2 regions of the Bacillus sp. es.036 genome follow, and region 1 is predicted to be linked to the other one. Evidence: predicted binding sites of a transcription regulator. Region 1 holds the regulator's gene; the other holds the start of a gene.
What was found. The regulator LexA, encoded in region 1, represses DNA repair genes until DNA is damaged. The targets are predictions, from matches to a motif close to CGAACATATGTTCG.
Positions count from the first base shown of each region.

Region 2: ATG70_RS00095 (SPL family radical SAM protein) is a predicted target of LexA. The motif match lies at 1,892-1,905, and genes of this name have one in related genera.

Region 1 is NZ_PDIZ01000001.1:1,217,494-1,229,454, forward strand. Features, by position in the region: gene ATG70_RS06250 (dihydroorotate dehydrogenase) at 1-312, shown strand, start outside; gene ATG70_RS06255 (VOC family protein) at 552-956, shown strand; gene ATG70_RS06260 (hypothetical protein) at 1,114-1,377, shown strand; gene ATG70_RS06265 (GNAT family N-acetyltransferase) at 1,553-2,065, shown strand; partial or broken gene ATG70_RS06270 (AMP-binding protein) at 2,260-2,514, shown strand; gene ATG70_RS06275 (ferritin) at 2,584-3,075, opposite strand; gene lexA (transcriptional repressor LexA) at 3,199-3,819, opposite strand; gene yneA (cell division suppressor protein YneA) at 3,974-4,294, shown strand; gene ATG70_RS06290 (YneB family resolvase-like protein) at 4,298-4,948, shown strand; gene ATG70_RS06295 (DUF896 domain-containing protein) at 5,015-5,251, shown strand; gene ATG70_RS06300 (HesB/YadR/YfhF family protein) at 5,373-5,657, shown strand; gene sirA (sporulation inhibitor of replication protein SirA) at 5,818-6,261, shown strand; gene ATG70_RS06310 (YneF family protein) at 6,354-6,581, shown strand; gene ATG70_RS06315 (M15 family metallopeptidase) at 6,695-7,573, shown strand; gene ATG70_RS06320 (cytochrome c biogenesis protein CcdA) at 7,679-8,389, shown strand; gene ATG70_RS06325 (Na(+)/H(+) antiporter subunit B) at 8,410-8,865, shown strand; gene ATG70_RS06330 (CcdC family protein) at 8,976-9,464, shown strand; gene ATG70_RS06335 (DUF2621 domain-containing protein) at 9,499-9,924, opposite strand; tRNA gene ATG70_RS06340 (tRNA-Sec) at 10,616-10,712, opposite strand; gene selB (selenocysteine-specific translation elongation factor) at 11,208-11,961, shown strand, end outside.
Region 2 is NZ_PDIZ01000001.1:9,812-21,772, reverse strand. Features, by position in the region: gene ATG70_RS00100 (S1C family serine protease) at 1-938, shown strand, start outside; gene ATG70_RS00095 (SPL family radical SAM protein) at 1,018-1,854, opposite strand; gene ATG70_RS00090 (hypothetical protein) at 1,966-2,370, shown strand; gene ATG70_RS00085 (LysR family transcriptional regulator) at 2,516-3,394, opposite strand; gene ATG70_RS00080 (citrate synthase/methylcitrate synthase) at 3,511-4,596, shown strand; gene queC (7-cyano-7-deazaguanine synthase QueC) at 4,732-5,406, opposite strand; gene ATG70_RS00070 (7-carboxy-7-deazaguanine synthase QueE) at 5,408-6,136, opposite strand; gene queD (6-carboxytetrahydropterin synthase QueD) at 6,129-6,605, opposite strand; gene ATG70_RS00060 (hypothetical protein) at 6,857-7,093, shown strand; gene ATG70_RS00055 (aminotransferase) at 7,132-8,310, opposite strand; gene ATG70_RS00050 (Lrp/AsnC family transcriptional regulator) at 8,307-8,801, opposite strand; gene hutH (histidine ammonia-lyase) at 8,874-10,385, opposite strand; gene ATG70_RS00040 (Ger(x)C family spore germination protein) at 10,523-11,587, opposite strand; gene ATG70_RS00035 (GerAB/ArcD/ProY family transporter) at 11,584-11,961, opposite strand, start outside.

The DNA.
Region 1 (11,961 bases):
CTGATTCACTCATTCAATGATCGGTTGATCTCTGTCATCGCCCACGACCGTGCTGGATTCGGAGGAGCGATGATGAGCGTTGGATTGTTAGTGCTAATGTCTGCTCTCTGGGGCTTCCAATCGGGGAATACCTGGCTATGGTGGATGTTTCTTATAGGAGGTTTACCTGCGTTTGTAGCAGGAATTTATGTACACATCATGATTGGCTACACGACGTTTATTCACTTGCTACCGGCCTACATCGTTCTTGCGCTATTCTTTGGAGGGTTGTACTTTTCAAAAAGTTATTTGATGGGGAAGTATTCATATTGAAGAATTAGAAGTGGATTCTCGATTGTTCAATGGAGTCCTATTTTAATCGGAAGCTGAAGTTCACTTTAGGGTGCTTCGGCTTTTTTATATGAATTATTTCCTAATTTCATCCTAAAGTCGTAGAGAAGTTCATTCATTGTACTAGCGCTATGACGCTGAAGAAAGCTTAAAATATAAGTATGTCTCAATTAGATTTTTGGAAGTATCGTGCTTATATATAGTAATTGGAGGGAACGACGATGAAATTTCAAGATTTTAACGCAGTTCAAGTTCGAATAGCTAGGCCGACCGATCAATTTGATAAGATTATTCAGTTTTACGAACATGGATTAGGTTTGCAGCGAGTAGCTGAATTCACAGGACATGAAGGATATACGGGCGTGGTATATGGTTTACCACAACTATCCTATCAACTAGAGTTCACGTCACATGAAGAAGGTAGCCCTTGCCCTGCTCCTACTGCTGATAACTTGATTGTTTTCTATATTCCAAATGGAGAAGAGCTGAAAAGCGTAGCAGAAAGGCTTCAACAAATGGGGCATAGGGAGGTAGAACCAGAAAATGTGTATTGGAAAAAGAAAGGATTAACGATTGAAGATCCTGATGGCTGGAGAGTTGTATTAATGAATACAGAAGGGATTTAAACTTAATCGATACCTAACTTTTAAATTTGTAGTTGGAATCGGGAATGGAATAATATGTTAAAATCAATGGTGAAGATAAAAATGATTTATTATATTGAAACTGCTTACACCAAAATTACGTAAAGCGGACACCACGTTAAAAAGGAGGAGAGCGCAAATGACACCTGTTATCTTAACAATTATAACGGTTACAGCCTTAATTATAGCCACATTTATCGTTTTTCGTAAAAGAAAAGCGGCTGGTTTGACCGGTATAAGAAGTGCCTTAACACCAATGTTTCTCTTTCTCATTGCGATCGTGAACCTTTTAGCTTACTGGTTTGATTTCATGGGAATGATCAACTGGGTTGCGATGATGGTTTTTCTCTTACTCGGTGCTTATTTTACTAAGTACACCTTCAAAACTGAAAACAAGACTTAATCTGTTGTTTGGCTGAAAGGGTGTAAGTAATTATATGCCAAAAAACATTAAACTGGCTCTGATTGTCACAGTGTTCTTAGCTTTGCTCCTTGGAGGAATTTTGATCACTGCATGGATCGATTCATGATCGGTAAAGTTCTTTTATAACAAATGATTTAGCATGGGGGAAAACAAGATGGAAGTTAGAATACATAGACTTCAAGAAAGTGATGCGGAATCATTGTTTCACTTTGAGGTCGCAAACAGAAGCTTTTTCAATAAGATGGTCCCAGATCGTGGTGAGGATTATTATAAGTTTGAGACGTTTAACGATAAGCTCGTACAATTAATAACTGAGCAATCTCTGGGTTTATCGACCTTTTATCTTGTAAGAGATGAAAATGGCACGATTATAGGAAGAATTAATTTAGTTGATTTTAATCACTCTAACCAGAGCGTCGAGCTTGGCTACAGAATTAGTGAAAATCAGTCTGGTAAAGGTATGGCTACATTAGGTGTCAAGCGAGTACTAGATGAGGTCTATCATCAAAATAAGATTAAGCACATCTCCGCTAGGACAACGAAAGACAATCTTGCTTCACAAAAAGTACTTGAAAATAATGGTTTTACATACATCTCTACAGATCCAGATGAAGTGCTATTGAACGGAGTAAAAGTAAATTTAATTCACTATCGGTGGAGTAAATAATTAACTTATGCTAAGAAATGACCTGGTATCTTGAAAGTTGTGAAGCGAAATTAAAAGAGGGGGAAGGAATGAATGTATCAGAAATGCTGTCTATGCAGGCGAGAGGGCTTCCTAATCATGAAGCGATTGTATCGAATGGAAAGAGAATATCTTAAAGTGAGTGGGATACGGTAGTCAATTAGTTAGCTTCCTCCCTACGATCGCATGTCATCGATCGAGGAGATAAAGTGGTTCTTTATATGCCGAATACGAAAGAGTTTCTCTTTATTTATTATGCTGTTCAACGAATTGGTGCCCTAGTTGTACCGATTAATGCAAAGCTGATTGCAGCAGAAATCACAAGCAAGGAAGAAAAACCGTTAAATCGATTGCTGATTGTACTAGTGAAAAAGAGTCCGCAGAGCAGGCGGTTCACTTCTCCCATGAAGCGATTATTACAAAAAACATAAGTAAAATAAAAAGACCTCACCTTCTTACTTATGAAGGTTGGGGTCTTTTGTAGGTTTTAAGTAGAAATTTTATCCTGGCTGCCTCTGACCAAGTTCTTGATCGATCAGTAAGAGTGCGGACGTGTTATCTCCTGCTAATTTCAGCCTTTCGACAATCGTAAGTGCCTGTGCTTCTTCGTCAATCTGTTCGCGTAGGAAATCCTGAACGATGACGGCCGTTTGCGGATCAATTTTTTTGATGTAGTTATAAGCCTGACGATAAGAATTCGTAACATACTGTTCGTGTTCTAAAACTTGCTGGAACGTTTCGAGCGGCGTTCCAAAGTCTGTCGATTGTTCTGGGAGAGCACCTAATTTAACAACGCCATCTTTACCGGCTAAGTAATTAATTAGAGTAAGAAGATGCGTTCGTTCTTCATCAGATTGAATTCTTAACCAACTGGCCATTCCAGTATAATTCTTTCGATCCAAGTAAGCAGACATCGCTAAATATAGCGTGGTTGAAATGTGTTCAATTTGAATCAGTGTGTTTAAAAGTTCTTGAACTTCTTTTTGTACCATTACAATCACCTCATCATCTTACTATCATCACAAGTTATGAAGATGTGGATTGTCTCGTTACGATTAAGAGAGCGACCTTCAAGTAGTAATCGATCATAAAAAAAAGAAGCGCAATTTGCGCTTCTAGTGGATTGAGCGGAAAACACCAACCACTTTACCAAGGATCGAAACATTATCAAGAATGATTGGTTCCATCGATGAGTTTTCCGGCTGAAGTCGGAAGTAGTTGCTTTCTTTAAAGAAACGTTTTACCGTTGCTTCGCCATCGTCCGTCATCGCAACAACGATGTCTCCGTTATTTGCAGTTGGTTGCTGCTTCACGATAACCATATCACCGTTATAAATACCAGCTTCAATCATACTATCCCCTTCGATGACAAGAATGAATGTATGCTCTTCATCCTGAGCGAACTGCTCCGGAAGAGGGAAGTACTCTTCAACATTTTCAATCGCTGTGATTGGTTGACCAGCTGTTACTTTACCAATGACAGGAACATTAACCGTGTGCTGACGTGGGATGTCGATCGCTTCATCAAGGCCCAACACTTCAATGGCTCTTGGCTTTGTTGGGTCTCTTCTGATATAACCTTTTTTCTCGAGTCTTGCCAGGTGGCCATGGACAGTTGAGCTTGAAGCAAGTCCAACGGCTTCGCCGATTTCTCTAACAGACGGTGGATAACCTTTTTGTTTTACTTCGACTTTAATAAAGTCCAGAATGTCCTGCTGACGCTTTGATAGTTTCATATTTCTGGCACCTCGTTCCAATCTATCTATTTGTTACTAGTATACCAGAATTTTTGTTCGCATACAAACATAAGTTCGAAGTTACTAGTTGACACGAACAGGGGTTCTGATTATACTAAAAACAGAACAAATATTCGTATATGGGGTGATTGGGATGAGAAAGCAAGCTGGGGGCTTGTCTGGAATTGATTTTCTTGTCATTATATCTTTTGTAGCTGTGTTAATTATTGTGTTCGTATCTTTGCGAACAGCTGCAGCTGAGGAGTATGATCGGTATACAACGATTCAACTGGAGCACGGTGATACGGTTTTAGAAATTGCTGATGAATATCGTTCCGCACATGAATTGTCTGATCAGAAATTTGTTAGCTGGGTTGAAGACGCTAATCGCATAGATGCTAATCGAATTACAGCAGGAGATACTCTCATCATCCCTGTTGAAGCGAACGCTACCGCACTTGGGGGTACAGAATAAAGAATGAACGCCGTTATTTATTGCCGAGTAAGCACAAAAAAAGAAGCGCAGGAGTCGTCTCTTGCAAGGCAAAAAGAAGAATTGCAACGTTTTGCATCACAGTCAGGTTTTACCGTTCACCGAATGATTGAAGAAAAACACAGCGGGTATGACATTGATCGCGATGGCATACTCGAGGTACTGGATTTGTTAAAAGAAGGGCAAGTCGAAGCATTGCTCATTCAAGATGAAACAAGACTTGGACGAGGGAACGCTAAAATTGCTCTTCTTCATGCCGTTCACAAATACGGCGGAACCATTTATACGGTAAATCAAAATGGAGAACTTCAATTATCGGAAGCTGATTCAATGGTGCTTGAAATTGTAAGTATTGTCGAAGAATTTCAGCGAAAGCTTCACAACTTGAAAATCAAACGCGGTATGGATAAGGCGGTGAAAGAAGGCTATCGACCGCAGCGAAATTTAAGTCATCAAAATAACGGTGGAAGAGACCGTGTTGAAGTACCGATCGAAGAAATTGTTAATCTTCGTAATCGTGGCTTAACGTTCCATGAGATTGCAGCAACGCTTAAAGGTTTTGGTCACCATGCATCAAAAGCTACGGTACATAGACGCTATAAGGAATATGTTGACGAACAGAGTGAGAAGCACTAAACTTGTCTATGGTAAAAAGATGCGTTAGCATAGAACGTACAAGTTGCAGTAAAGGAGCTTTTTTACATGCTTTCTCAAGATAAAATTCAACGAATTAACGAGCTATCTCGTAAATCAAAAGAGTCATCTTTAACAGATGCTGAGAAAAAAGAACAAAAAGATCTTCGTCAGGAATATCTGGCAAGCCTTCGTTCTTCTTTTAGTAACCAGCTTCACTCCATCAAAGTTGTGGATGAAGAAGGCACAGACGTAACGCCTGAAAAATTAAAAGAAAGCAAGAAAAATCGCGGCTTTCTTCAGTAAAAAATAGCCTAATTTTGCATTTAGCAAAATTAGGCTATTTTTATGGTTGCAATTTTTCAAATATTCGTTATACTGTACTATAACAAGATGTACTAATACAAAAACGGAGAGGGCGGATAAGATGTTTGTTGTAACTGATTCTGCAGCTGAGTTTTACAAAAACGAAATGGAACTTGGTCATGGTGATTGTCTAAGATTGTTTGTGCGTTATGCAGGAAGTGGGGACAGCGGTGGTTTTTCCCTTGGAGTCATGTCTGACCGGCCTTCATATGATGATTATAAGCAAGAAATTGGGGGCGTTACTTACTTTGTTCGACCGGATGATCAGTGGTTTGTTGATCGAATGAAATTAGATTATGATGAAAGCAACGGTGGCGTTCTTTGTGACCTGCCGAGTATGGCATAGCAGTCAAGGACCTGTACTATAACATCTATGTTATAGTACAGGTCCTTTTTTGAATTCGACAAAACTAGTGATGTGACGCTCCAAGTATAGACAATCCTTTTAGAGAAGGTGCAGTATACTGTTTTTTATATGATTTGTTCTCTGATAAGGGGGAAGTGGTATGAGGCATTATGAAATGTATTTTGTTAAACAACACATCGCCGCTCAATATGCTGGCAAAGAACATCTTTTGTATCACCTTTTCCTTGAAAGAAAGCGAGCGATCCAGGTGGATGAGAAAGACCTTCTCGATAAGCAGGTTTCCTTTATTACTGAGCCCATTGCAGAAGAGGAGCTAAACACTTATCTTGTCAGCGAACTAGGGGCGTTCCGGACGTACGAATACAAAAACGAAGGGCACCGGTTAAGTATAAATCAATCAAAAAGCGATGCTTCTTTGTTTGTGAGAAAAGAGAAAGTGAATGTCTATGCGACTGGTGGTACTGAAGTTGAAACAGTCTTTTTTGAGGTGATTCGAAAATTAACTCCTTCTTTCTTCGCGATTGACTTCCAATCTGGTCGATATGGATGGCTTAACCCGATCAAACAGCAGAAACTAGTTTGAACAAACTCCTACTATTTTAGTAGACGTTATTGTATAATCATTACGGGTTGTAGTACACTATTGGAAGAGAAAGAATAAGGAGGAAATCTAGAATGTGGTGGATGTACACGCTTGTGGGCGTGCTAGCGTTGATTGCTGGAGTAGCACTTGGCTTTTTTATTGCCCGCAAATATATGATGGACTATTTAAAGAAGAATCCCCCTATTAATGAAAACATGCTTCGTGTAATGATGATGCAAATGGGGCAGAAACCTTCTCAGAAGAAGATTAATCAGATGATGAAGGCTATGAATAGTCAAATGACGAACAACGATAAATAGCGTAATGGCACTCTGTTAGCAGAGTGCTTTTTGTATGGAGTAATTTTGGTTGACGGGTCTAATTGGTGTGATGGTATGATAGATTAGACTATAAAAAATCAGGAAGTGTTTACATGACAATGAAAAAGTTAGTAGTAGCAACTGGACTTTCGTTTGCGCTTTTAGCCGGATGTCAGGCTGGAGATGAAGAGCAAACGTCTAACGAGCCGCAGAATCAAGCGGAGAACGGTGGACAAACGAATAACAACTCCACAACTAATTATGGAAATGCCAGCGATAATCAAGAGAACGATAGCCAGAAAGAAAATCAAGAGAGCAATAAAGAGCAGGATCAACAAAGTGACGATAAAGAGAGAGCAGCAGCCTATCCGACGATGGCTGAAACAGTCGAGAAAAATGGTGAGAATCAAACGGTCACAAATCCAGACAGCATTTATGTTGTTGCTAATAAAGAACGTAATCTACCTTCTGACTTTGTTCCGAAAAATCTTGTGGAACCAGACGTCTCTACATATGCCCCTGAAGGTGATCCGAAGCGTTTGATGGTAGAAGAAGCTGCCAGAGCGCTTGAACAAATGTTTAAAGGTGCAAAAGAAGATGGCTATGAGTTAAAAGCTGTTTCAGGTTATCGCTCCTATGAGCGCCAGGAAGCTATTTTTGCTTATAATGCTGAGCAGCGTGGAGAAGAAGTAGCGAACCAGGTAAGTGCACAGGCGGGACAGAGTGAACATCAGACGGGATTAACGATGGATATTAGCACACCTTCCCTTGGAAGCTCTCTTACTGAAGAGTTTGGTAACACACCAGAAGGGAAGTGGGTAGCGGAGCATGCGCATGAATATGGCTTCATTGTTCGTTACTTAAAAGGGAAAGAGGATATTACCGGATATCAATATGAGCCATGGCACGTTCGCTATGTCGGGAAAGAAGCGGCAGCTGATGTTCATGAGGCTGGCGTTACGCTTGAAGAATTTTTCTCTGAAGAAAAATAGTTATGGAATGTTCATAGTTTGAATAAGATAAATCGTTTAAAATAAAGGTTGAAAAGGTAACCACATGCACATGATAAGATCATGCATTAGACAGGGAGTAATTCAATGGCAGATTTGAACTTGTTTTTAGCGTTCGGTGCCGGCTTTTTATCATTTATCTCACCGTGTGTACTACCGCTTTACCCGGCGTTCATTTCTTACATCACAGGGGTTTCTGTGGATGACCTGAAAGAAGAACGTGGTATGATGCAAAAGAGAGCCATATTTCATACGATTTTCTTCCTAATTGGGTTTTCGATTATTTTCCTAGTGTTAGGAATGTCAACGTCCCTTGTTGGGAATTTGTTCATTCAGTACAAAGAGCTTCTACGTCAAGTGGGTGCCATTTTAATTGTGGTGTTTGGACTTGTTGTTGTTGGTTTTTGGACTCCGAACTTTTTAATGAAAGACCGTCGCTTAAAAATCCGCAACCGTCCATCTGGTTTTATTGGTTCTATTTTAATCGGAATGGGGTTTGCGGCAGGCTGGACGCCTTGTACAGGCCCGATTTTGGCAGCTGTTATTGCTCTCGGTGTTTCTAATCCTGGAGCTGGACTCATGTACATGGTAGCGTATACGCTTGGTTTTTCCGTGCCATTTTTCATTTTGTCCTTTTTTATCGGCAAAATGCAATGGATTAAGAGAAATAGCCGATTGATTATGAAGACTGGCGGGTATTTAATGATTGTCATGGGCGTTTTGCTTTACTTTAACTTCATGACAATGTTTACATCATTCCTTGTAAATAACCTGTTTGGTGGCTTTCAAGGATTCTAATTAAGAAAGGATGCGTTGGTTTGAAAGGAACAAATGACCTTATACTTAAAACGACGACAACCATTATCGTCTTTATTATTCTAGGATTTTCGATTTACTTATTTTTCGCAGGTCATAATGCACCGGGCGGGGGCTTTATTGGAGGTCTTATGACTGCCGGAGCATTGGTTCTTCTGTATATCTCATATGGTTTTAAAACCATGAAGAGAGTGATACGGATTGACTTTAAGAACTTTATTCCGATCGGTTTATTGATCGCCGTTCTTACGGGAGTAGGTTCGTTCATTTTTGGTCAACCCTTCCTAAGTCAAACGGATGCTTATTTTGAGTTACCGATTCTTGGACATTCTCACCTTGCGACCGCAATGCTATTTGATCTTGGCGTTTATTTCACTGTTGTTGGGGTAACAATGACGATTATTTTAAGTATTGCAGCCGATGAAGGAGAAGAGGAGCTTTCCAAATTAAATGGGTAGGGAAGAAAGAACGGTGGAATGCCGTTCTTTTTTTCGTGAGCTTGTATTTTTAGTCTCTTCCACATACAATGGAAATGATGGGTAGTACGGTATAGGTGAGGGATGAGTATATGCTGATTTTAAGTACAGTTGTAGGAGCGATGATGGCTCTTGCGATGGTAGTAATCAGGTTGAAAGCTTCAAAAAAACCTGCAACGATAAGGAAAATTATACTTCCGCCGTTTTTTATGGCGACCGGTTTTTTTATGTTTGTCGTTCCAGATGCGAGGGTTCCGTGGTACGAAGCAATTGAAGCGCTATCAGTAGGCGCAGCGTTTTCGCTGTTGTTAATTCGTACGTCGAAGTTTGAAATTAAAGATAATCAGATCTATTTAACTCGTTCAAAGGCATTTGCGTTTATTCTGATTGGATTACTATTAGTTCGGATTATTTTCAAACTAATCATTGGAGAGTCTATACCAGTTCTTCAGACGAGCTCGCTTTTCTTTGTGTTGGCATTTGGAATGATTGTACCGTGGCGAATCTCAATGTATTATCAGTTTAAGAAAACAGAGCGAAGTAGAACGCATGGAACAACACTTCATCAAACATTACTATAAAAAAACTCGTTTAGCTTAAGCTAAACGAGTTTTTTTATTGAAGCAAATGATGATAAGGGGTCATATCGATTCGCTTTTCATCCAGTTTTTTTACGAGCCACTTATGATCTCGTTTCGGAGTCGCGATAATGTACCCCCGAATGATTAGATCTTGAGACATGTTTTTTGCTTTTTCTCTTAGCGCAAGCTCACCTATTGTTCCTGCAATTTTATACTTCGCAATATCTCGAAACAATTCAGGTACGGGCGAGACCAATTCATCTAAAAGTTTCTTTTGATCGCTGCTCCACATATGCTTCGTTTGTTCAATATAGTGTTCTTGCCAGTCGAGAATAGACTTGCCATCTTCTTTAGGAAGGCGTTTTAAAAACTTCCGGAACATAAAGAATCCACCGATTGCGATCAATGAAATTAAGATTACTGTCCATCCGACGATAAACCACTGGAACCATCCTGCCAACGCACTCACCTCATGGCATCATAATGTAATTGGTTGAATACGGTCACATTATACGCCGAAAGCGCTTTTTAATCAAGAGGTAGCGGGTTAGTTTGACGGGCCAAGAAATTAGAGTTTCATCATCCTGAAACTAGATGGGAAATTCACTAGCAATCTGGATGAGGGTGGATTGGTAAATTCAAGTAGATCAACGCTCTTGAATGTGTAATTAAGATATTCTTGCATTTCAATTTTGACTTTCAAGCATACATCAAAATATTGTCTTTGCTAAGAAGAGGGGAGGGGAGTGACAGCAACACAGGTAGCATCAACAATATTAGCAGGTTCTATTGGAAGAGTAGCGGGATCAATCGATAGCCTTATTGTGTTATAAAAAATGTTGTGCAGTCGATGTAGTTTTGATGGTGGAGGAAATGCTTGAAAAGATTCCTGTCATGTAAAAATACATCCGGTTTATCAAGACAAGTTTACAATTTTTACGATATGTAAACTGATTAAAAATGAAAATGTAAGAGAGAGAATAGTGAGGAAAAGTTGTGAACGTTATAAGCTGAATAGATCGAAAGAAATCTCGTCATAAATAATGTGTCCCAGCCAGAAATGACTGACAGAATAAATGTTGGGGGAGCAGGTTATTTTTGCAGACCGATTTGTGAAGCGACGATCATCTTGCAAATGATTGAAGTTTAATTGGCGGGACTGTGTGGGAATCGAACCCACCGAAGACGGCACGCGCCTCCCAGGCGGTTTTGAAGACCGTGGCACTCACCAGACGTACAACCAGCCCCGAAATATAATGTACTTCTAATATAGTAACTGAATGAATAGAAATATTCAACGCAAGTGCTCAAATTGATTATTTCAGAAAAATAAATAGTAAACTTTGTAGTAAAGTTTTACTTTAAGGAAATTGTGCAGTTCCTTTTAGTAGAAGGTTGTCGAATAAAGTCCTATTGCAATATAAGTAGTTCGTTCTTTTGTGAAAATCGACAAAAATCGTTTTGTTTTATGAAATTCGAGTTTTCGACAAATTAACCAATAGAACAGTTTTCTATAACGAACTGATACAGTTTATAGAGTGATACAGGTCATAAATGAAGCTATAACAGTTTTGGCTGTGGATAGCTGTGAATAACTTTATCTTCATGCAGGATTGAATAAATATACAGGGGTGCATAAAAGGAAATTTCACTATTTTCTTAAACACAATGGTTTAAATTTGCATCCTGTACCTACATTTATTACTGTTAATAGGAGATGACAGGTGATAGGCAGGTGTAAGCATGAACTATTATACGATTGGACTAGCGGGGCACATTGACCATGGAAAAACGACATTAACAGGCGCATTAACAGGCGTTGACACAGATCGGTTGAAAGAAGAGAAGGAACGCAACATTTCCATTGAACCAGGATTCGCACCGTTTCAACTATCTGATGATATGAAAGTGTCCATCATTGATGTTCCGGGTCATGAACGATTTATCCGCCAAATGATTGCTGGGGTTGCTGGGATTGATCTAGTTGTTCCAGTTGTCGCTGCTGATGAAGGAGTGATGCCACAAACGCGAGAACATCTTGAAATTTTATCGCTTCTAGGTATACAGCGGTCGATTATTGCAATCACAAAAGCGGATATGGTGGAGGAAGACATGCTTTCTCTCGTGCAGGAAGATATTCTTGAATACATAAAAGGAACCGGGTTTGAGGGATCAAAGATTCATATCGTTGATGGCAAAAGTGGAAGAGGCGTTGCTGAGCTTAAGGATAGCCTTCACTCTTTTCTTATCAACACACCTTCAAGAAATAAAGCTGGAGCACTGAGGTTACCAATTGATCAAGTGTTTACTTTACAAGGCCACGGCACGATTGCACGAGGAACGATTTTTGATGGAGAGCTAAAAGAAGGAGAACTTGTTACACTACTTCCTGATCGCTTAGAAGCGCGAGTAAGACAAATACAAACGCACAGTACAAAAGTGGAGCAAGCTTTTGCGGGCGAACGAGTTGCGGTAAACCTGACAGGACCAGATCGAC
Region 2 (11,961 bases), 1.2 Mb from region 1:
ATTTAAAAGACGGGTCATCTTCAGGCTCTGGCTTCCTCTACAATTCGAAAGGTGACGTCATTACGAATGCTCATGTAGTTGAAGGAGCACAAAAGATTACAGTTAAAACGTCCGACGCTAAACAATTCGAGGCCCAAATTATTGGTATGGGAGATACAACTGATGTAGCAGTCATACGCGTACCTGGGCTAAAAGAGAATTCCCCGCTTTCAGTTGCTGAGGAGCGCATGGCAGAAGTTGGCGATAACATCATCGCTCTTGGAAGTCCTCTTGGGCTACAAAACACTGTAACAACCGGGATTGTTAGCGGTTTAGATCGAGAGTTTATTTTAGAGCCTTATCGCTATGAACATATTTACCAAATATCCGCCCCCATTACAAAAGGAAACAGTGGTGGCCCTCTTATCGATGCTACTACAGGTGAAGCCATTGCGATCAATTCTGCAGGTACAGATTCAGGCGCCATTGGTTTTAGCATTCCGCTTCCAAACGTCATCGACCAAATCAAAGGCTGGTCTGATGAACCGATTAAACTAACAGTCGATGATGAAAGTAAAGAAGAAGTAGCTACACCTCAAGGACTAACGGGAGAAGATTTTAAAAATAATGCTACTTACCTCATTGGTTACTTTTATGAAAGTCTTTCCACTCAAGACTATGTAACAGCCTACTCACTGCTTGGAAGCCGCTGGCAAAGCGAGATGGTTTATGAAGATTTTCGGAGGGGTTACATCCATACTCACAATGTTGAAGTTTCGAATATGACCGGTAGTTTAAATCAAACCAATGATCAAGTAAAAGTAACGGCAACAATTAAAGCAAATGAACGAACTGAGGATAAAAAAACGACGACCTCACTCTATAATGTTACTTATCAAGTCGGTTATGAAAATGACCAGTTAAAAATTCTAAATGGAAATGCTCAGAAATTAAAATAAAGATTAAAATAGCGTCACCACACAAAAGGTTAGAAGAATCACTTCTAACCTTTTTGTGTTAATTTATGTTCAAAGCGATTTAACAATCACTTCCTTTTGGGGGATAAAAACCTTCTTGAGAAATATAAATCGCATTTTCAGCGAAAACCTCTTGCAGTCGACGTTTTATTTTCAAATATGCCTGCTGATCATACCAATCAAGCAAACCATTTTCCTCAAATAATTTTCGAATCCCAAGCTGCTCCGTTCGTTTGCCCCCACTTCCATCTCCCATAAAAAAGTCATCTAGTGTAAGGCGATCCGTTACTTCAGCTAACTTAAGTGGAAATTGCTCTGAGCATGGTAATAGTGGTGCGACAGCAGCTTGCACTGGTATGCCTTCAGACCGTAACTGTTGAATCGCTTTTAACCTTGCATGAATCGGTGGTGCTGACGGAGCAAAGATTTTGCGAACTGACTCAAGATCTGTTTCTACTGTCATACTGACAAGAATTTTATTTTTAAATTGCTTTAGAAGGTCGATATCTCTTGTAACGAGTGGAGACCGGGTTTGAAGAAACAAAAAGTCAGGACTTTCTTCAATCATCGCCTCTAACAACCCTCTCGTTAAGTACGTTTTATGTTCCACTGGTTGATACGGGTCTGTGGAAGAAGACATAAATATCGATACCCGACCCTTTTTACGTGCTTTCGGAATTTCTTTCTTCACAAGATCAGTTGCATTTTCTTTTATATCTACCCAGGCTCCCCAATCTTCTTCTCTAAAAAGGGATATCGGCATTCTTCTAACGTAGCAATACGAACACCCAAACGCACATCCAGCGTAAGGATTAAGTGTATGACTATACCCATGAAGAAACCCAGTACCTTTGGTTAAGATCGATCGAGCTGTTTTCGTTTCAATTGAAGGTTTCAATTCTGCTCCCTCCCTTCACATTAAGTATAGCACAAACCGAACATACATTCGATTAAAGTGCATACATTTATTCATTCTGGACACTGTAAGCAGAGAAAGGTGGAATGCATCTTGAAACGATACATTAGCGCAACACTTGTTATTTTCTTTCTCTTACCAATGACTGCAAACGCAGCTAGTCCAGTACAGCTTCTTCAAGGAAAGTGTCCAACCCCCAATTTAAGTGAGGTAAATTCCAAGCAAGGACTTCCTTCTAAAGCGAACACACTCCTATCAGGACTTATGGCTACAAAGCAGGACACGAAAACGTGGCAGATTGTAAGCATTTCTCCTTTAAAGAAAACGTCTCACTATTACAAACCAGCATTAAAAACTTGTAAGAAAAAAGTGGCAGATCACACGTATATAATCGACGTCCTTGTCACCAAAAACTCTGCACAACTTCCTGTACGAATGCATCTTTTTGCTACAAAAGTAGACAAAGACTGGAAAATATGGGGGCTTACTTCTTATTAATTATGCATACTCTCTTTTATTTAACACATACTAGAAAAGCGTGTAAGCTAGCCTGTAGGATCTACACTCACGCACCTATCCCACACCACTTATTTCACACTCGGAAAATAAGTGGTAAACCCGATCAGGACGCTGATTGGGTTTTTTATTGGAGATTTCGTTCGATGAATTCCTTAAATTTTAAAGCTTCGTTCGATAGATGATGATATACCAGATACGTATGAACCTCAGGGAGTCTGATTTCAGTCGTCTCTACTTGTAGCATCCTTCCTTCAAATAGCTCTCGCTGAACAGAGGAACGTGGTAGAAAAGAATACCCCAATCCTTCTTCAATAAACCTTTTTGTAATATGAACTTGTGAGACAACCATCGTCCTTATGCCCTCATACTTCGACCTTAACTCAAGTAATAAATCATCCCAATAATCCGGATGATTGTGCGTTAATAGCGTTAACTGTGTACAAAAATCATTTAGTGAAAGCGGTAGACTAGTTTCAGCATCACCACCATCATGTGGAACGACAAGCACAATCGGATCAGCTCCAATTTGCTCGCACTTTAGATGGGTCTCTACCGATTGCATACGAGATAACCCGAAATCTGCAACATTTCTAGCCACCATCCCTCCAATCTCATTCGACTCACTCACTTTTACAACAACTTCTATCGATGGATAAGCTTTCATAAATTGCTGTAGCACACTTGGAAGAACGGTTGCTGCAATCAATGGAGATACAGCGAGCGTTAATTTGTGATGGTACCCCTGTCGCCAGCCATTCATATGACGTAAGCTTTGCTCATATTGCTCCATCATTTCCTTTGCATGAGGTAAAAACTGCCTTCCTGCTTCAGAAAGAACAACCCGACGTCCACTTTTCATAAACAACTTACTACCAATCTGTTTCTCGAGCTGTTGAATATGAACCGTTACAGTTGGTTGCGCAAGATATAGTTTCTCAGCGGTCTCTCTAAAATTTTCATAACTTGCTGCCGCAACAAACGTTTTAAGCCAATTGATGTTCATCTTATTGCACTCCTATTGATTACGAATCGCTATTAATTATAAGTTAATAATTTATTAGTCATAATCATAACGAAACGATAGACTAAAAACAAGACGAACAGAATGGAGTTGAGCATATGATTCATGCAGGTTTAGAAGGAGTCGTTGCAGCTGATTCCAAAATCAGCCTTGTGGATGGAGAGAATGGATGGCTCGTCTATCGAGGAGAATGGGCCAAACGCATCGCAAAAGAAAAGTCATTTGAAGAGGCCGCCTATTTTCTATGGAATGGCGTGTTTCCTGATGCTAAGCAACTAAATGCTTTTACTTCATCACTTGGTGAAGCAAGAGTTTTATCGACGAGTCATAAAGAAATTATCAACCGCTTGCCAGAAACTATGGAAATGATGAGCGTTGTGCGAACTGTTCTATCTTCCTTAGGAAATCAATCATTTCAGTTTCCAGCTACCCAGGAACAAGGCATTCAACTTCTGAGTATTGTTCCGACAATCATTGCTTATCGCTATCGAACCCAAAAAGGATTACCGATCATCGAACCAGACTTATCACTCTCGCATGTAGGGAATTATTTATACATGCTCACTGGTAAACAACCTCAGGACAATCATGTGAAAGCATTAACAGCGTATTTTATTTTAACAATGGAGCATGGTCTAAATGCGTCTACATTTACAGCACGCGTGATTGCTTCAACTGAAAGTGACCTGGCATCGGCTATTACAGGAGCGATTGGTGCTATGAAAGGGCCACTTCACGGTGGCGCTCCAACTGGTGTAATAGATTTGTTAGACGAAATAAAGCGAGATGGAGACGTTGAGAAAGTATTACGGCATAAGCTTGAAAATCGTGAGAAGCTTATGGGCTTTGGACATCGCGTCTATAAAACCCGAGACCCCCGTGCTACCGCTTTAAGCGAAATCACATCAGACTTTTATGATGATGAAGAGTTTCAATTAGCACACGAAGTAGAAGAAACTGCTGTACGCCTTTTACATGAGTACAAACCTGATCGAAAACTTTATGCGAATGTTGAATACTATGCCGCAGCGATCTTAAGAGCCATTGAACTTCCTACAGAACTATTTACGCCGACATTTACAGCAGCAAGAACTGCTGGTTGGATCGCTCACGTCTATGAGCAAAATGAAAATAACCGAATTATTCGACCATCCTCTGTTTATAGCGGGAATATGCCGGAGTAGTGGTGCCTGTCACTCGCGCTATTTGTCGAACCAAGCCTCCGAAAAGAAGCTTATTGGCTAAATTATGTGTATATTAGCCAAACCCCAAAAAGCTGCCTGTCGGGATCACCCGGCAGGCAGCTTTTCTACTATGAATTAAGCTTTATATGGAATCGGATCAACCGCTCCAGCTTCTTCAAAACCTTTCAAACGTAAACGGCAGCTATCACACTCGCCGCACGCTTCTTCTTCACCATTGTAGCATGATGTTGTTAGTTCATAAGGGACATTCAACCTTAGCCCTTCGCTAACCGTATCAGCTTTCGTCAAGTTAATTAGAGGTGTCTCAATCTTCATCTCACTACCTGTTGCGCCTGCTTTTGTAGCTAAATTAACGGTTTCATTCATGCTATCTATGAACTCAGGTCGACAATCGGGATAACCACTGTAGTCAACGGCCGATACGCCGATATAGATCGCTTCTGCACCAATTACTTCTGCGTAAGCAGATGCAAGGGAAAGAAAGATCATATTACGTGCGGGTACGTAAGTTACGGGGATCTCATCTTCATCCATATCTGTCGGTACATCTATTGAGTCATCTGTAAGAGCACTGCCCCCGATTTGATTGAGAAAGCTAATGTTCACAATGCGGTGATCAGGTGCATTGTAATAGTCCGCTACTTTTTTGGCCTGCTCGACTTCGCGGTTATGCTTTTGACCATAGTGAAACGTAATCGGGTAAAGCTCATACCCTTTTTCCTTCGCCATTCCCATACATGTCGTGCTATCTAAGCCACCGCTTAAAACGATCACTGCTTTTTTACTCATGTTACACACCTCTTCGGTTCGGATCCCAAATAATCTTATGAAGCTGCATACTTAGCTTCACTTGACTCAATCCGGCTTCTAGAATTTTATCAACGAGCTTATGTGGCGGCATCGTTTCCCACACTGGGCTATAAAGGATCTGGCCTTTTTGATGATTTTCTGCAACAACCTCACTAGCGACAGTGAAATCTTCATCAGACCCAATCACAAATTTGATTTCATCCTGCGTATCAAGCAGTGTAAAGTTCTCATGAAGCATACGATGCTGCTCACCAGAATCAGGAAGCTTATAGTCCATCACAAATCGAACTTTTTCTTGCCATACTTTATCGTCTCTTCTAACGGCTTCATACGGAGTGAGATCAATCGCTCCGTTCGTTTCAATGTGAATGTCTTCAATATGCGGTAGATCCACCATCGCTTGAAGGAGCGCCATTGATTTTTCACGATGGATCAGTGGTTCTCCACCTGTAAAACAAATATGACGGCTCTTATATTGCTTAATTTGATCAATAATCGAGGCAATAGATCCTGTGTATTCTGCTTTATCCGGAGCATAGCTATACGGCGTATCACACCAGCTACAGCGTAAGTTACAGTGAAAGACGCGTACAAAAACGGTTGGAAAACCCGCTCGCGTTCCCTCTCCTTCTACTGTCTCAAACACCTCAACCATCGGTAATTCCCACTGCATATATTCGGATTGTTCTGGTAGATCCCATTTACTCATTTTCTTCCATCCATTCCCGCTTCAGCGTTGCGTAGCTTGTTGGTGTCTCGTAAAGAACCAGTTCCTCGATGCGCTGACCAAGATCTTTCATCTTGCGTTCTGTAAGGGCCTGATCCAACTGTTCCCACATCCAGACAATCATATTTTCAGCTGTTGTGTTCATGTTTGGAAGGACGTCATTCAAATAACGGTGATCTAACTTCGAATCAATCACTTCTTTAAATAATGTTTTAATCTCACCAAAATCAACTGATATACCAATGTCATTAACATATCCACTGATCGTGATCACTAATTTATACGTATGCCCATGCATGCTTTTGCACTTGCCATCATAGCAATGCAGGTGATGAGCGGCATCAAATGTAAATTCCTTCGTAACGGCTACCCGTTTATGATGATATTTTAATTCGCTTTTCTGAATATCTTCTCCAAGTACTTCAACCTTCTTTGGAATCATAAAAGACATAAAAAAGCCCCCTTCATTATTCAGTAAGGGAGACGCATGAAAAACCCCAACTCCATTCAGAGATCTGGGCTATCATTTTCACGGTCCCTAGTTTTGTTTTACGAGAGGAGGGAATTACGAACTCTCCAACTAGATAATAATATCACACCACGTCTGTTAAGAAAAGGCGATTGGTATGCCTCCCCTTTTGATGAGGTTTCATTTGGTTGAGGAAGTGGTAAAATATACAAATAAAATGGAGGTGAGAGAGTATGTCTGAAAGTGGAATGGAAGGTTTTGGTGTGCTTTTTGGTCTTTTTGGTTTTCTTTATGTCGCCATTCTTTTATTTATCATTGTTTTAACGATTGTCTTTATTTTTAAGACCATGAGCTTTATGAAGCGAAAGAACGCATCAGATCAGGAGCAAAATGAATTGCTGCGTCAGCTGGTGGCAAAACAATCATCTTCTGGTATCACAATGAGTAAAGATGATCCAACGTCCTATTAATACATAACGCCGTCCAAAGTGATGGACGGCGTTCTCCATTATGCTTGTTGACGACGTTTCACGAAACGTTCAATTCGCTTAACCGCTTCTTGCAAGGAATCAATGGATGTTGCGTATGAACAGCGAACATACCCTTCGCCACCGGCACCAAAGACGTGCCCTGGAACAACGGCAACCCGCTCTTCTTCTAATAGCTTTTCAGCGAATTCATCAGACGTCATTCCAGTTGCCTGTATGGATGGGAACGCATAGAATGCACCACCTGGCATGTGACAAGAAAGACCGATATTATTAAATGATTTCACGAGGAAATTCCTTCGCTGACGGTAGCTCTTCTTCATTCGCTCGAGATCTTCTCTCCCACTTTTCAACGCTTCAAGTGCCCCATGCTGTGCAATTGTGGGCGCACACATCATCGTGTATTGATGAATCTTCAACATGGCCGAAATGATCTCTTCAGGACCGGTCACATAACCTAGTCTCCACCCAGTCATCGCAAATGCTTTTGAGAAACCAGAAATTAGAATCGTACGCTCTCTCATTCCATTGACACGTGCAATGCTGTAGTGCGTTTCATCGTATGTTAATTCCGCATAAATCTCATCCGATAATACGAGAAGATCATGTTCTTCAATTACATCCGTTACACTCTTAAGTTCTGCTTCAGACATCGTTGCACCTGTTGGATTGCTCGGAAAACAAAGAAGAATGGCTTTTGTCCGCTTCGTTATCACTTTTTCAAGCGATTCACGAGTGATTTTAAACTCATCTTCTGCCTTTGTCTCTAAGGAAACAGGCGTACCCCCTGCGAGCGTGACGGCTGGAGCATAGGCGACAAAACCAGGTTCGACAATGATAACTTCGTCGCCTGGATCTATCACCGCTCGAAAAGCCAAATCAATCGCCTGACTTGCTCCTACCGTTAAAATGATTTGAGATTCAGCTGAATAATTGAGTGAAAATTGCTCTGACAGATACGAAGAAATTTCTTCTCTTAACTCAAGTAACCCTGCATTTGCCGTATAAGCCGTATAACCGCTTTCAAGTGAAGCGTAGCCAGCTTCACATACATTCCACGGTGTCACAAAATCAGGCTCACCAACACCAAGTGAAATAACGTTATCCATTTGTGAGGCAAGGTCAAAGAACTTTCGAATGCCTGATGGTTTTAATTGTGAAGCGGTTTTAGACACATAGTGCTGTTGAACATGCTTCATGGCGACACCACAATCCGCTTATCTTTCTTTTCGGGTTCAAAGATGACACCGTCATGTTTATATTTCTTTAGCAGAAAATGCGTTGTTGTCGAAAGAACTGAATCGAGCGTCGATAGCTTATTTGAGACAAAAAAGGCCACTTCTTTCATTGTTTTACCTTCGATCTGTACAGATAAATCGAACGCACCTGACATCAGGTAAACAGCTTTCACTTCTGGAAAACGATAAATTCGTTCAGCGATTTCATCAAAGCCAACGTCTCGTTTTGGTGTTACTTTCACATCAATCATGGCTGCAACTCCATCTACTCCAGATGTCTTATCCCAGTTGATGACAGACGAATAATTCAAAATAATGTTTTGCTCTTCAAGTCTCTTGATTGTTTTCTCTACTTCTTCAACCGACATTTCAACCATATCGGCTAGCACATCCATTGGAATACGCGCATTTTCTTCTAAAATCTCAAGAATTTCGATTTCTTTTTCATTCATGGAAAGGCCCCCTGATTGTATCTATTTCATCTACTATATCATTCTTATTGCTTTATTTCATTTCACTCAAATCTACTTTAATCCTAGCACAATATTCGTAATCTCATTCTCGTTTTTCAACCACTCTGTGAAACGCTCAATATCATATGAAAAAATACGATCACAATCAATTATTTTAACAATCTGTCTACCCGCCTGGTAAATTCGTTTCGTTTCAGGAGAGAGTTGGTCTTCACCTCGGTATGCAATCCCCTGCATGGCACAAATGGCTTCAATGGCGAGAATCCTTCTAACGTTTGTCGTAATTTGCGACGCATGACGAGCTCCAATCGTTCCCATACTAACATGATCCTCTTGATTAGCTGAAGAGGGGATCGAATCAACTGAAGCAGGATGTGCTAACGTTTTATTCTCGGAGACAAGGGAAGCAGCCGCATATTGCATGATCATAGCACCTGATTGGAGCCCCGGCTCTGGGCTTAGAAATGCAGGTAAATCATTTAATTGCGGATTAACAAGCCGCTCAATGCGTCGTTCTGAGATACTACCAAACTCAGCCATGGCAATGGAAAGAAAGTCCATCGCCAGTGCGATTGGCTGACCATGAAAATTCCCACCAGATAGAACTTTCGCCCCTCCATCAAAAATAAGTGGGTTATCTGTTGCCGCATTCATCTCGATTTCGAGCTTTTCTTTCACATAACCCAGCGCCTGCCAGGACGCACCGTGAACTTGAGGGATACAGCGAATAGAGTAAGCGTCTTGCACCCTAACTTCACCCTGTTTAGTCGTTAGTCGACTGCCTTTTAAAAGTTTTCTTAACCTTCTTGCTACATCCATTTGCTCAGGATATCCTCTTGCCAAGTGGATTCTTTCATCAAAAGCATCTGTAATCGCTCGTAATCCTTCTAATGTTAGCGCTGAAATACCATCGGCTTCATAGGCAAGTTTCTCGGCTTCTAGATAAGTAACAGCTCCCATAGCCGTCATCGCTTGAGTACCATTAATTAAGGCAAGACCTTCTTTTGCTGTTAACTGTATTGGTTGAATTCCTTTCACCTTTAACGGAACGTTTGCTTTTTCGCGTTTTCCCCGGTAAACCACTTCTCCTTCTCCTAGTAACGGCAAGGCGAGATGAGCTAACGGAGCAAGATCACCACTAGCCCCAAGGGAACCCTGTTGAGGTACGACGGGAAGAATATCCTCATTCGCGTACAAAATCAGGCGTTCAATGACTTCACGTCTAATACCTGAAAAGCCTTTTAGCAAAGCATTTGCACGAAGCAATAGCATCGCTTTTGAGACAATCGGTGGAAACGGGTCTCCTACTCCGCACGCATGCGAATAAATAAGATTTAACTGTAGCTGATCAACATCTGAAGAAGGGATATGAACATCGCTTAACTTACCAAATCCAGTCGTAATACCATACACCGTTTTGCCGTTCGCCACTATTGTTTCCACTGCTTCTCTACTCTCATCTACCCTCTGTAAGCTTTTATATGAACAATCAGCTCGTTCACCGTTATATAAAAGTTCTCTTAATTGCGCAAGTGATAAACGATTGCCATCTAGAAGAATCATATTCGCCCACTCCTCTACCTTATTATCTAAGTAAAGGTCCATGAAAAAAACCGTTTTAAAAATCGAATCGATTTTTAAAACGGTTTTTGCTATCACTCGAATTGGTGTAATTGCTCATGGGCCTTCCACACCCTTCCTTAGTCAATGATACCTGATTCTCCAATGTTCACTTTTACATCAATCGTAACAGGAAGATTCGGATAACGTTCATCCCATTTTTTAAAATCAAAGTTTCTTGTTTGACTTCGGGCATGGTCACCTATGGAGAAAGGATCAATTCCTAACTTTTGAAATTGAGCTATCATGTCAAGTCCCTGCGCTTCTACTTTCTTTTCGAATGTTTGTGCGATTTCTGTCTTCTTTTGCTTTGTTAACTTTTCACCGGTATATTCTACTATATTGCCATTTAACTTAACTGATATGTTTAGTGAAGGATCTGTATTCCCGTTTTCTACTTTATATTTTACCTTTGATTTTATTTTTTGTAAGTTTGCGTACTCGCCATCAGGAAGCTCTAATTCATATAACCCTGCGCTGAAACTTTTATTAATCAAAGCAAATATAAACATTTCATCTAGGTTAAGCTTACCTACCATTTTATCATCATCAAACAAAGCAAGACCTTTAATTTTAACCTCAGTTTCTTCCATCCTCAGAATAGGAGTAACCGGATCCATTCCATCACCATAATATTTGTAATCGAATAAATGAATATTATTTTGTGGCATATTCCCATACTCAACTGATTGCTTAATAAGATTCTGTAAAAATGGACCGATTCCTTGCAAATATTGAAATTCATTTTTAATTAATTCACTTGCACTTCCCTCTACAACCCCAACATAAATCAATCGGCCTGCTGCAGGGTCTCTCAAGAAACTATCTAGAATATCAATAATTCCTTCTTCCGCCATATCTTCACTAAATAGCAAAACAGCCATTTTTCCAATCGAAATTGGCTTAGGAAGTCCGCTTAATTGATTCCTAAGCCCTTTACTCGTATAAGCTTCCGCTTCAAAAGCTCTCGTTTCTACCTCTTGATTGGGATCAAATGTTTGTAGGGAGATCGTTCCTTTTATCTTTCCATCTTCTCCCTGGTCATATCCTACAATAAACAGAATGGGAACTTCATCAATAATTTCTTCCGCCACACACCCCGTAAGTAGAAAACAAAATAGGAGTAAGCTACACACATATTTCATATTCGCCTTGTCACCCTTCTCCAAATCGTACTGTATAGGAAAATAAATGGGATATAAAAGTAGTACACATAAGTCCCTATTATAGAGGTTAGCGTATTTAGATAGTCAACTTGATCGCGATTGACAACCATTACACATGCGATAAATACAAATGTGATAAGAATAAAAATAAAGTACTTCTGCTTTATATGAAGCACTTTTTTACCAACACGACTGGCTCCCCACATGGTAAGACAAATGTTTGGAAAAACAACAAAACACCAGAAAGTAATACCGATATACTCAAATCGCTCCACAAAAGGAAGCTCCACTACTTTCCAGGCGATTAACGTTGACCAAATGGACTGTTGAAGTTGCCCCTCGCTATAAAATGC